DNA from 4 places in the Ruegeria sp. YTSC199 genome. Region 1 is predicted to be linked to each of the others. Evidence: riboswitches for the same ligand, from Rfam matches in the RefSeq annotation. Region 1 holds a riboswitch; each other region holds the start of a gene.

Region 1 (3,179 bases):
GGCCGGCACCATCAGCGAGGTCTGCAACTGACCGACCTGAGCGACAAAATCAAAGCTGTCCAGAGCGTCGATGTCCGTGTCACGGGTCATGGTCGACAAGAGAAACGACCCGCCAGAGGTCATCATCATCGTATAGCCATCGGGACGGGCGCCAACGACGGAATTGGCGCCGTTCAGGCCACCGGAACCGGGCTTGTTAACGACAACCACCGGCACATCCAGAATACCTTCGGCGGCGGCCGATATAGCGCGGGCATAGGCATCGGTGCCTCCTCCAGCTTTGTAAGGAACAACCAGGTTGATCGGACGTTTCGGCCAATCTGCGGCAAAGCTTGCGGTAGCTGTTGCGGTGACCGCAACGGCAGCGATTGCGGCACTAAGAAGAGTTCTGCGTTTCATGAGTAACCTCCCAATTTCACTTGGGATCAATCTACGCCGAGTCTTCAATTGTAAAAAATGCAAAGATGTTATTTACTCTTGCAAAATACGAAAGCGTGGAAAATGAATATCAAAGCCCTGCGTGCGTTTCGCGCGACATTGTCCGAAGGCTCGCTTGTCGCCGCGTCGGAGGTACTTCACCTCAGCCAGCCGGCAATCAGCCGCCTGATCTCGGGGCTTGAGGCAGAGCTTAAACTGACGCTTTTCGATCGCAGTGGTCGAAACCTGACACCAACGCCAGAGGGGCTGGCCTTTTACAAAGAGGCCGGACGAATCCTCGATAACCTCGACGAGGTTCCGCGCATCGCTGCTGACATCAAGGCGGGTCGCACTGAAACACTGCGCATTGTGACCATGCCAAGGATCGCGCAATCCCTGTCGGCCCCGGCCGTTGCACGGTTCACGAAAGCCAATCCAGGAACCAATGTCAGCCTGGACGTCCGCGCCCGAAGAGAAGCGGGGAAATGGTTGGCAGGGCGGGAATACGATATCGGGATTGGCGCGTTGCCTGTCGATCATCCAGGCATCATCACTAAACCTTTGTTGAGAGTGCGGGCCCAGGTCGTCCTACCCTTGGTTCATCCACTTTCAACTCGAACAGAGCTGACGGCAGGTGATCTTGCAGGTGAGACTGTCATACGTCTGATGCACGGCTTGTTGTTGCGCGACCAACTTGATGACATCTTCCATTCGGCTGGTGTTACACCGGTCCAAACTTGCGAAGTCGCTGCCTCTCAGCTTGCTTGTTCGTTGGTTGCCGAAGGTGTGGGATTAACTATCGCAGATGAATTGGTTGCAGCGCAGGCCAAACCAGAGAAGGTCGCGCTTGTACCTGTTACACCCGAACGTTGGATGACCTTTGGCCTGCTCTACCCTGTGTCTAACACAAGGTCCAATGCACTTGTTCAGTTTGAAAAGGCGTTGTTCGAAGTGGTTGAGGGGTTGGCGCAACAAAGCACGACACTCGAACTTGCAAATTGATTGTGTCTACTTGTTCACGCGCTGCGGCGTCCGGCCCCAAACAAAGGCCGAACCCGCGCCAAGCCTCCATCGCTGCGCGATCCCGCGCACGGATGGGGAAGCGTCGGTCGAACTCGGCCCATCAGTCCACGCGACCAGAACGCGACTCCTTTAGGTCCGGAAGCATCTTTGCGAACGGGCTTTTGCCCGACCCGTTTGCGTCCAGGACGACCAAAGTCGTGCCGGCTTCGAAATCCATAGACAGAAGACGGAACACCGACCGGTCCCGGCACCCAAGAGCCAGATCGCGGATTCGCAGAACAGCCGACATCAGATCATCGTGTAAGTCGAAAGCCATAGAAGCGCGGACAGCGCCAGAGCGTCCGCAACCAGAACCGGCACGCTGAATTCAGTCAGACAGCCTCCCCGCTGGCTAGCGCTGTTTTCTGTTAAGCGCTCCGTCATCGAGTTGCCCTGCAAGACCCAGCGTAGGCCCGAAGATCAGACGATGCCGAGACGAAGTGCGCCCCAAGCGTGCTGCAGGATCGGGTTTCAGATTTCCAAAACGACAAGAATATCACCTGCCCAGCTTGGACTAGGCATAACAGATGCAAGGTTTTGGACGGCAAAGACCGTTTGGAACCTTTTCATCCCCTATGAGTCACCCCACCCAGATTGGAAACAATTTGGATAGCAGGTCACCAGACTTGCGGTTCGACGCTGTCCCGATCCTTCTCTGGCAATTGCCAGTCGCCGATCTCGGATAGCTCACCCCCGACAGTTGCGGGCGAAGTCACGGATTGATTTTTTTCAGAGCTGCACCGTATACCCCTTAACCACCCCGCTCGACGCGGGCGGGAACCATCGCGGCTCCAACACGCGATCCGAGTTGGTTCAAAAAAAACGCGCCATGAATCGTTAGGCTGGCCGCTTGGCTTCCCGTTGACCCATGAAAGCGCTCGACATCCCTATAACCCAGCATATGGGCAGCCGGTCAAAACCAGCTGGAGTTTGGTGTTTTCCCGATTTCTTCGGGCCCGGTCGAAAGCTAAGAGGGAAACCCTTGGTACTTTCGCGCGGCTTTGGCTCTGGCGAGCAGAGAACTCGGCGGAATACGCGCCTTGGCACCGTCCGCTCCGTGCTAGTCAGAGCTCTGCAGGCAATCAAAACCGCTTAACCACGCTTCGGCCAGCCGCGCCGCATCCTGCCCCGCTCGATGCGGTGGCGGCCCTGCACTTTCTAACGTGTGATAGACGCGTGCGACCGCTGCGTCCTCGGTCAGGCTCATCCGGACATAGCTGTCAAAGTCGAGAAGCTGGACTTTGGGAAAGGGCATTTCCGTTTCCAGCAGCCGTATAAGCCACCGCCGTTCAAACTCCGGATTGTCCGTTACAGCAATTCCGGTGTTTCTTGCCTTGAACCATTGCGCAACCCTCTGGGGATCGCCGCCCTCTGCTTCAAGATAGGCGCGGCTTAATCCGTGGATTCGTGCACTGACGTCCGACCAGCCCGCCGCGTCCCAATCAGGGTGGGGTTTGATAAGACGCGATCCAGTGATCACGTTGCCGTTGACAGCGCGTGCAATCCCAATCTCAATTGGCCAACTGATCGCGCTTAGTGAGCTGGCTTCGAAATCGAGGAAATATGCGGGCTGAGTCCGGACTAGATTCTGGGTTTTCTCGGTCAAAACAGGCTATCCATTCTATGCGCGATACGCTTGTACAAAGGGCATCAAGCTTAAGCTGCTAGTTCGAGGCAGGAACACTCACTTTGAACGCCGT
Region 2 (3,179 bases), on a different contig from region 1:
TGAGCAGGCCGATCATGTCTTCTGGCTCGATCCGGCGCAGGTCGAAGCGCTGGCAACGGGACAGCACCGTCACCGGCACTTTGCGGATCTCGGTTGTGGCGAAGATGAACTTCACATGTTCGGGTGGTTCTTCAAGCGTCTTGAGCAGCGCGTTGAACGCGCTGGTCGACAGCATGTGGACCTCGTCGATGATGTAAATCTTATAGCGCGCGCTGGCGGCGCGGTAACGAACGCTGTCGATGATCTCGCGGATGTCGTTGACGCCTGTGCGGCTGGCGGCGTCCATTTCCATCACGTCGACATGGCGGCCTTCCATGATGGCCACGCAGTGTTCACACTGGCCGCAGGGTTCCGTGGTCGGCTTGCCCTGGCCATCGGGGCCGATGCAGTTCATGCCCTTGGCGATGATCCGCGCCGTGGTGGTCTTACCCGTGCCGCGAATGCCGGTCATGATGAAGGCCTGTGCGATCCGGTCGGCCTCGAACGCGTTTTTCAGCGTTCGGACCATCGCATCCTGACCGACGAGATCGGCAAAGGTTTCGGGGCGGTATTTGCGGGCAAGAACCTGATAGGCGGGGCTTGGCGTGTCGTTCATGTCTGCTCTGTCGGATTCGGTTCAAGAATGCAGCGTAGAGACCCCCGCCGCCCGCGTCCACCGCCGCTGTAGGCGAAATTCGGTTTGCAGGACAGTTTGCGCATCGTAGAAACGATTGCAGGAGGGCCATCTTTTGAGACTCTTTGCGATTCACGCCGTGCAGGTGGGAAATGGCACGGTTGCCCTTTCACCAGTCCCGGGGCGCGGCGGCAACTACCTGCAGGATCTTCGTAGCATCCGAGACTGGCAGCCGGATCTGGTGGTTTCCATGACCACTGAGATTGAAATGCTACAGGAAGGCGCCGCCGGACTCGGCGACGATCTTCGCGCCGCCTCTATTGGGTGGGCGCATCTGCCGGTTACGGATTTCGGCGCGCCACCGCCAGAAGTTCAGGCCGCATGGGCCGAGGTCAGCGCGGCGGCGGCACAAGTCCTGTCCCGTGGAGGGCGGGTGTTGGTGCATTGCCGGGGCGGTTGCGGCCGGTCCGGCATGGTTGCCTTGCGCCTTATGGTCGAACAGGGCGAGCAGCCCGAGGCAGCGCTGAAACGTCTACGCGCCGTGCGGCCCTGCGCCGTTGAAACCGACGGCCAGTTGCAATGGGCGGCGCAGGCGGCCAGCGCCCGAAAGGGCAGCTAGCTTAGAGCGCCGCGTGCTGCTCCTGTTGCGCAACCGGACTTGCGGCCAGCATCAATACCTCGAGCATCGCGCAGGGCGGGTTGGCCATAACATCGGCGGGCAGAGAGCTGAACACATCTGCGAACATCATGTCGGCATACCTATCAAGTGAATCGGTGGAGACATCGGGTTCCGTGCCGCAAAAGACCCGAATCTGATCAGGCCGCGCGCGAAATCGGGCGGTGCAACCTTCAAGGCAATGGGCCAGTTCACTGCTGCCTTCGACCTGAAAATCGGGGGTTGTTGCAGGTGCGGCGGTCTCTATCGCCTGAGTAATGACACGCGCGACCCGTGCCAATGCTGGGCAGGTCTTGCCGGTTCGCTGGCATACGGTGGCCGAGTATTCGTGGGTCTTGGTCTTCCAGATCATTGTGCGCCCTCCGCGCGTAGGACGGGGCGTAGATCAGGTGTGACAGCATGCTGACGACCTGCCCGGACACCCCGCCCGAGTTTCGGTTTTGGTTCGATGGCAGGTCTCCTGACTTGCGGGTCATCGCGTTGCCGACCTTCCCAGCCTTTCGGCCAGTGGTGTTTCGGCATTGCTCACCGCTTACAGTTGCGGGGGCAGTCGCGGCCTTGGTTCGTTCCGGTATAACCGGGGCAGAACCGCACCGTGTTCCCTTTTCATCCCGCCCCGGATTGGGGTCGAGAACCATCACGGCATCGCTAGCGGGTGCGGGCGGTCCGAGTCAAGCGGGCAATTTGCACGGCCAGGTCGACGCGTGGTCATGTACGACCACTGTTGACTTGTGACGGAAAACGCTGCGGATTGAAGAAAGTGAACCAATCGGTTCAAAATCCGGAGGCCGCACCATGCTGGACACTGCACAAACCGTTTCGATCGAGGACTTTCAGTTTCAGTCCGGCGCGGGCACCTTGTCGGCACGCCTTTATCTGCCAGCGTCCGCGCCCCAGGTGGCCGTAGTCATTCACGGTGCTACCGGTGTACCGAGAGATTATTACCAGCATTTTGCACGCTGGCTGGCTGCCGAGCGGGGGATGGCCTGTCTGACTTACGACTACAGCGATTTCGGCCATTCTCTGAACGGGTCGTTGAAAGAATCACGGGTCAAGATGGCCGATTGGGCCTTGGTCGACATGCCTGCGGCCCGCGCTGAAATGCGGCGCAGGTTCCCCGATGCGCAGCAGTGGAGCATCGGACATTCGGTCGGCGGGATGCTGGGGCCGATTCAGCCCGACGTCGATCAGATCGACCGCATGATCTGCGTCTGTTCCGGCCCTGTAACGGTATCGGATCACCCCTGGCCGTATCGGGCGCTGGCTTTGCTGTTCTGGTATGGTCACGCACCCTTGGCGGTGAAAGCCCTGGGGTATCTTCCTGGCAAGGCGCTGGGGGTCGGGGCGGACCTGCCGGCATCGGTATATTGGCAATGGCGGCGGTGGTGCACCGCGCCACGCAACTACCTGCCCGAAATCGGGATATCCTTGCCTGATGCGCGCTGGGCGCAGTCAGGGACGCCCGTGGACCTGTTTACCTTCGAGGATGATGATGTGGTACCGCCCAATGCGGTGTGGCGATTGGCTGATCTGTACGGTCCAGATGCGCGCCGTCACCTGTTGTCACCCGGTGAATTTGGCTTGTTGGAAGTTGGGCACATCGGCGCTTTTGCGCGCCGCAACGCAGCCCTTTGGCCACGGCTGATCGCATGACTTCGCCGGTTCTGGCGCTTTACGTTCGCTACGGGCAAGAAGTGAGAGGTTGGACATCGACCCAAGCGGGGCTCGTTGTGGCTGCTTCCTTCCGGACCTGACCAGGTTGGCGAGGCGCTCGCCCGCGCCAACCTCTCAACGCACGATATAGGCAACAGGCGCGGAAATGACAACCCGTCAGAGCGTTAAACGGATCAGCAAAAAGCCGTCATCGTCTTCTCCGATCAGCTGCGGAGT
Region 3 (3,179 bases), on a different contig from region 1:
GCGCAGGGTCGAGACCGGTAGGGTGGAGAAATCATCCAGCCGCGTGTCCTCACGCCCATCCGCAGGCAGAACGGCCAGCGCGATGCCTTTGGCCTGCGCCAGCGCCAGAACCTGCTGCAAGCCGTAAGACCAGTAAGGCACGCCGCCGATCAAACGGATCAGGATGCCTTTCGCACCCTCCAATGTCTGTTCGACATAGGTATCGACGGAAAGGGGGTGCTTCAGCGCCGCCAAGTTGGCCAGACGCATCGTCGGCATCCGCCCCTCGGGGCCTCCACCACGATGCCAGCCCGCCGCGAAAGCGCCTAGGTCGCTGTCCGAAAAGGACAGCACCACCAGATCCGCCGGGCTCTGGCCCAGATCGGTCGCGGTCTCGGTTTCCTCTAACCCGTGACTTTCGCGGAAGACGACGTGCATGTGTGGTTACTCGGCGGGCTCAGAAACACCGACGAGGATATCGCGGATCGCGGCCTCGTTGATGTCGTCATGCTCGGCAATCACCACCAGACGCGAGCGGCGCTCTTCACCCGGTTCCCATGGGCGGTCGAATTGGTGACGGACGCGCGTGCCGACGGCCTGCACCAACAGGCGCATGGGTTTACCTGATACTGCTGCATAGCCTTTGACCCGCAGGATGTTCAGTTCCGTGGCCAGACGTTCGATCTTGGCAACCAGATCAACAGCATCGCTCTGTTCCGGCAACTCAACGATGATGCTTTCGAAGTCGTCATGCTCGTGATCGTGGTGGCCGTCGTGATGCGATGGACGGGCTTCCATGTCATCCTCGGCTGCTGCTTCCAGACCCAGCACAACGCGGACATCCACTACACCTTCGGCTACTTCGACGACGGGCAGGGGGCGTGGAGCCTCGGTCGCGATCACCTCTTTGGCCTTGGCTACGCCTTCGGGGCCAGCCAGATCAGGCTTGGTCAGCAAGATGATGTCAGCGCAGGAGACCTGATCCTCGAACACTTCGGACAGGGGCGTTTCGTGATCGATCGAGTCATCGGCCAGGCGCTGGGCATCCACGGCCTCGACATTCGGGGCAAAACGACCGGCGGCAACAGCCTCGGCATCGGCCAGAGCGATCACCCCGTCGACGGTGATCTTCGACCGGATATCCGGCCAGTCGAACGCCTTCAACAGCGGCTTGGGCAGGGCCAGACCGCTGGTTTCGATCAGGATGTGATCGGGGCGCGGCTCCAGCGCCATCAGGGCCTCGATGGTCGGAATGAAATCATCAGCCACGGTGCAGCAGATGCAACCGTTCGCCAGTTCCATGATGTTCTCTGCCGGGCAATCCGGGATGGCGCAGGATTTCAGAATATCGCCATCTACGCCCACATCACCAAACTCGTTGACCACAACGGCCAGACGCTTGCCCTGCGGGTTCTGCATCAGGTGCTTGACCAGCGTAGTCTTGCCCGAGCCCAAAAAGCCGGTGATCACAGTGACGGGAAGTTTTTCGAGGTTGCTCATTTCAGGGCTCCAATCGGGGGAATACGGGCCGCACAGTTTTTGCGGAAATGTTCAGGGCGTTCGCGCCATTTGACCAAACCATCTTCGGCGGCAAGGTACTTGGTGGCACCATCGACGATGACATCAACATGGTCGGTTTCGTTCAAATGCTCATACACAAAGGTCCAGCGATCCGGCCCGCCGCGCAGCACGATGGAGCAGCCCTGATCGCAATTTGACAGGCATTCGACGGCTTTCAGGGTCACGCCCTCAGGCAGTTCGGCCTCTTCCAGTGCTTTGTGAAGCAAGGCGCCGGGTCGTTGCGCGTCGTCCTCAACGGGCAAGCCGCGGCGGCACGTGGTACAGACCAGCAGCTCGACTGGTGCGGTCTCGGTCATGTCTCTCATCCCCCCAAATCCTCATTGCGGGGGACGGGGTTTCATGCGGGCCACGTGTCGCAACATGGACCCGACACCGGAACACCCCGCCCGGTTTCATCTTCGCGTGCTGGCAGGTCTCCCGGCTTGCGGATGTCAGAGGCGGGCCTCTGTCGGATGTCCCGCCTTCCCGGCCAATTCGGCCAGTGGCTTTGGGCACCCTCTCCGGTCACGGTCGCGGGGGCGGCTGCGTTTGACGGATCACCGTTGACGCATTCCCTTTTCATCCATCCGTGGATGGACACCAACGCAAGCGACATGCGGCACGGGCAGGGGCCTTGTCAAGCGCGAGACAGGGGTAGAAACCCCATAGAACAGAAAAGCGACCAGCTTGTGTCAATCCGCGGCATCCGCCACCAGCCGTTCCTGCAACCACGCGCAAAACAAACCCGCCGCTGCCGTGGATTGCACGGCCCGTTGAGCGCTGACCAGATAATGCGACTGGGCAAAGGGAATCGCCGGACCCGCAATCGCAATCGGTGCGCCTTGCCGAATTGCGTTGTTTGCGAACCGTTCCAGGATCGTGGCATATCCTGCACCAGCCATCACTAGTTGCAGCGCCGCCACCGTGGTGTCCACAGAATGCCGGGGCGGCTGGTGGGGCGGCGCTATGCCGTTGGCCTGAAGATACCGCGCCCAGTTGTCCTCGTATCCAAGGATGTGAATCAGCGGCCCGTGCGGCAGGGAGATCAGCTTTGCTGAGTCGTCCCCAGCCCGACAGACCGGGACCAGCTTTTCGTCGGTGAGTTTTTCGGATCGCACCCCCGGCCAGTCACCGTAACCCAAGCGGATTTCCACATCCACATCGCCGGGTGTCCCGCTGTCATTCCAGATATGCGACACCAGACGGACAGGGATGTCCGGATGCCGTTCGGTGAAGTCGGGCAGTTCGGCGGCGATCCAGTAGGTGGCAGTCGATATAGCGGCGCGGATCGTAAGTGTCTGACGCGAGGCCGGGCCAAACAGGCTGTTGGTGGACAGTGTGATATCGGCCAGAGCGCGCCGCACTGTCAGCGAATAAGACTGCCCAAGCTCGGTCAGTTCCAGCCGCCGCGCATTTCGTGTGAACAGCTTTTGACCCAGCTCGGCTTCGAGGGACCGAATGTGCAGTGAAACGGCTGTTTGCGTCAGGCCAAGTTCCCGCGCGGTTGTGGTGAAATTCAGATGGCGCGCGGCGGATTCGAAGCTGCGCAGCCAAGCGGGATTTGGAAGGCGATCCATCTATCACCAAAAATTTTTACCTATATCACGTGTTATTATTCATTTTTGTTTCCGGCAGGCAAT
Region 4 (3,179 bases), on a different contig from region 1:
AACCGCCGACCAGGGCTTCGGCCTTGTCGTCGACATGCATGACCTTGCCCAGACGCAGCACATCGTCGAACAACAGATTCATGCTGGCTTCGGGGCGATCCTTGTCCAGATGCACGCAGCTTTCGGTCAGGATCATGGTCTTGATGCCAAACGGCTCCAGCGTGTCGGGTGTCACGTCGCCGCCGGGTTTCATGCCGTAATACCAACCGGCGAAGAACAGGTCGGGTTCAGCCGCAACCAGATTTTCAACTGTCGGGTATTTCGGCGCAAGTTCGGGGATGTCACCGCGCAGGGTGTCGAATTCGGGGCTGGTCTTGTACCAGCCGGTGATGCCGGTCAGGCCCACGATCTTGTCCTGCAGGCCCAGGGCAAACGCCATGTCGGTCATGTTCATGTCATGAACGACCAGCCGTTCTGGTTGAGATTCGAAAACCAGCGGTTCGCCGCAATTGTCTACCGTCACTTCATGCGCGGAGGCGCTGCCTGCCATGGCGGTGATCAGGGCCGCAGACCAGATATGTTTCATTGGGGGGAGTTTCCTTAAGTTAGTTTGAAACGGGGGTTCTTCGGATATCCAGCGCCGGGATCACACGGCCTTCGTGCTGGAAACACAGGTAATCGACGCCAAACGTGTCGCGCACATGCGCAGGCGTCAGCACTTCGGCCACGGGGCCGAAACTGGTCAGACGTGTGGATTTCATCAGCGCCACGTGGGTGGCAAATTCGGGGATCATGACCAGATCGTGCACGATCATGACCACCGTGATGTCCAGTTCGGCCACCAGCGACAGCATTCGCCCCTTGGAGTCCGGGTCCAGATGGTTGGTTGGTTCATCCAGAAACAATAGCGACGGATTTTGTGCCAGGGCGCGGGCGATATGCGCGCGCTGGCGTTCGCCACCGGACAGCAAGGCCATCCGTTTGTCCGCCAGTGCGCCCAGCCCGGTCAGGTCCAGTATCCGGTCAAGCTCGACCGCGTGACCTTCGGCGGATCGGTCTGAGCGGATCGGAATCTGACCCAGCGCTACATAGTCTCGCAGCAGCAGCCGACCGTCCGGAAACTCCTGCTGGCTGACAACGGCGATCATGCGTGCACGGTCTTTGGACGACATCTGTTTCAGGCTTCGCCCATCGACAAGGACATCCCCCAGAACCATCTCGGCTGCACCGCACAAAAGGTTCAGAAGCGTTGTTTTCCCGGCCCCGTTCGGCCCGGCTATGGCCAAAATCGCACCCCTGTCCAGTTCGAAGGATGCGCCTTGTAGCAGGACATCGCCGTTGAGTGCGTAGTACTCGAGGCCACGCGCGACCAGAAACGCTGCGTTTGTCACGGGTGCACCTCCACGTTCAGACGGGGCATACGAGCCAAGGTTTTGTCGAACAATGCACGCGGACGGTCAGAAGCATTGGTCCAACCGTTCCCACTGTCGTGGAATTGCCCCGCAAACTGGGCCAGAGCATCAATATCCTGCGAGGATTTGACGTCACCAAACAGGTATTGCGCTTTGCCAACAGCCTGAAAGCCTACGGTTGTTGGTCGGTCACAACCAGCCATGCAGGAAACCATGCGTATGGAAAACCCGGATGGTAGCCGGTGCGTCAGCGCCTTTCGGATCGCATGCGCGGCGTCCGTGCCGTTGCAGGTCTCGCAAATCAGCAGGAAGTGTTCGGGATTGTTTGCCATTGCCCGCTCCGCTTAATGTCGAAGCGAGGTGGTGGAAATGTAATAACGTAACGTGTTCGTCACTTTACCTCCTTCCGGGACGCCCCGCCCCGGGTTGGTTGAAAACATGATGGCAGGTCTCCTGACTTGCGGGTCTTGGCTTGGCCATCCTTCCCGGCCTGTGGGCCAGTGGATTCATGGCTTCGCTCACCGCTTACAGTTGCGGGGGCAGTCACGGAGTTGGCGGACCTCACCGTATTCCCTTTTCATCCCCAATTGGGGGAACCATCATCAGATTGACTGCCCGAGATCGCCCAGTGCGTCAATATGAAAGTTTCATCCTGTTCGTTTGTTACCGGCCAGGCCTGAGGTAAAAGGGTGGCCAGTGAAGGACGTTGTTCGCAAAAACTGGCTGGAATGATCTTGGCAGGGAGATAAACTCAGAACATGCGACATTGGTTTCGCCTTGCACCGATTCTGGCGCTGAGCCTGTGCGGTTCTTCTGCGCTGGCGGCACCGGGGGCTGCTCTGGATTGGTCCGACTTGCCGGACCCGTCCGTTCAGGTCTTCGAAGACCCCTACCGCGATCTCACCCCGGAGCAGTTCGACGATGTGGTTTTCGTCGTGCGCCTGCGCGGCAGGCTGTATCAGGGTGTGGGCAGCTCCAATGAGCGGCTGAAATGGCAGGAGCTTCTGGTTGAAACCGAGGAGGCCCTGGCTGCGGATGGTATCGATATCGACTGGCTACTGGACCAGCGACTTGTCGTGGCCCAGCGCCGGGATCGCGCCGGTGCGGCCGGAAATCCTGAATTTGACGGTCAAACGGTGACGTTGGCGGGGTTTGCCATTCCGGCGCCGCCCGACGCCGACGGGCACCCCATTGCTTATCTGGTGCCTCAGCCTGGGATGTGCAGCCACTTGCCGCCGCCGCCGCCCAATCAGACGATCCGGGTACGGCTGAACGGCGACTGGGAGCCCGGTTACGTCCACGAGCCGGTCCGTCTGACGGGAAAGCTGACCATCGATCCGTCAGAGCAGAATATGATGGTGGTGGATGGATTGATGCCCATGCGCGCGACGTTCCGGCTGGAGGCCGATAGCGTCGAAACCCTGGAAACACAGGGCGGCAAGCTGGAGTGGACGCAGAGCATAGCCGATCGCTTCCGTGCTGCGGGCAACCGTAAAACCGGCGCGGGGAAGGCGTCTGAGTGACGGGATCACCGGATCGGCCCCACGAACTGCCTTGCCGATCGCCTCCTGAACAAATCCGCGCGGTAAAGGCTCTGGTCTGGGATTACGTGCCCGAAAACCGCACTTCGATCCACTTGCTGCGGCGCTGGTTTGGTAAAGGCAATTCGCACAGCCGTACCGCCCTGATCCGGCGCAAGGGCGTGGCGATGCGGGCGGTCAAAAGCGAGGGCGCGATGGGTCGGCGTGCTGTGATATTCCTGTGCCCGGGTTCGGTTCGCGCGCCAGATGGGTTCACGGCTTGCTCGAGGTGTACCGGGGAGCGGGC

What was found. Region 1 has a riboswitch for cobalamin ahead of AC2FEE_RS08850 (hypothetical protein). Riboswitches for the same ligand answer to the same signal wherever they lie in the genome.
Region 2: it holds a riboswitch for cobalamin, as region 1 does, so the genes downstream of both, AC2FEE_RS20040 (hypothetical protein) here and AC2FEE_RS08850 (hypothetical protein) in region 1, are expected to answer to the same signal.
Region 3: it holds a riboswitch for cobalamin, as region 1 does, so the genes downstream of both, AC2FEE_RS00325 (DUF1636 family protein) here and AC2FEE_RS08850 (hypothetical protein) in region 1, are expected to answer to the same signal.
Region 4: it holds a riboswitch for cobalamin, as region 1 does, so the genes downstream of both, AC2FEE_RS09660 (DUF1636 family protein) here and AC2FEE_RS08850 (hypothetical protein) in region 1, are expected to answer to the same signal.

What each region holds. Positions count from the first base shown of each region.
Region 1 covers NZ_JBXWMF010000007.1:90,588-93,766, forward strand. The annotation lists gene AC2FEE_RS08840 (tripartite tricarboxylate transporter substrate binding protein) at 1-399, opposite strand, end outside; gene AC2FEE_RS08845 (LysR family transcriptional regulator) at 502-1,419, shown strand; gene AC2FEE_RS08850 (hypothetical protein) at 1,541-1,756, opposite strand; cobalamin riboswitch at 2,074-2,279, opposite strand; gene AC2FEE_RS08855 (hypothetical protein) at 2,540-3,085, opposite strand.
Region 2 covers NZ_JBXWMF010000025.1:54,356-57,534, reverse strand. The annotation lists gene AC2FEE_RS20050 (DNA polymerase III subunit gamma/tau) at 1-595, opposite strand, end outside; gene AC2FEE_RS20045 (protein-tyrosine phosphatase family protein) at 729-1,232, shown strand; gene AC2FEE_RS20040 (hypothetical protein) at 1,234-1,641, opposite strand; cobalamin riboswitch at 1,723-1,943, opposite strand; gene AC2FEE_RS20035 (alpha/beta hydrolase family protein) at 2,085-2,942, shown strand; RNA gene ffs (signal recognition particle sRNA small type) at 2,982-3,080, opposite strand; gene AC2FEE_RS20025 (bifunctional 2',3'-cyclic-nucleotide 2'-phosphodiesterase/3'-nucleotidase) at 3,120-3,179, opposite strand, start outside.
Region 3 covers NZ_JBXWMF010000001.1:66,373-69,551, forward strand. The annotation lists gene cobN (cobaltochelatase subunit CobN) at 1-417, opposite strand, end outside; gene cobW (cobalamin biosynthesis protein CobW) at 424-1,479, opposite strand; gene AC2FEE_RS00325 (DUF1636 family protein) at 1,476-1,856, opposite strand; cobalamin riboswitch at 1,951-2,159, opposite strand; gene AC2FEE_RS00330 (LysR substrate-binding domain-containing protein) at 2,232-3,116, opposite strand.
Region 4 covers NZ_JBXWMF010000008.1:43,066-46,244, reverse strand. The annotation lists gene AC2FEE_RS09670 (ABC transporter substrate-binding protein) at 1-526, opposite strand, end outside; gene AC2FEE_RS09665 (ABC transporter ATP-binding protein) at 546-1,331, opposite strand; gene AC2FEE_RS09660 (DUF1636 family protein) at 1,328-1,684, opposite strand; cobalamin riboswitch at 1,779-1,968, opposite strand; gene AC2FEE_RS09655 (DUF3299 domain-containing protein) at 2,111-2,875, shown strand; gene AC2FEE_RS09650 (hypothetical protein) at 2,872-3,179, shown strand, end outside.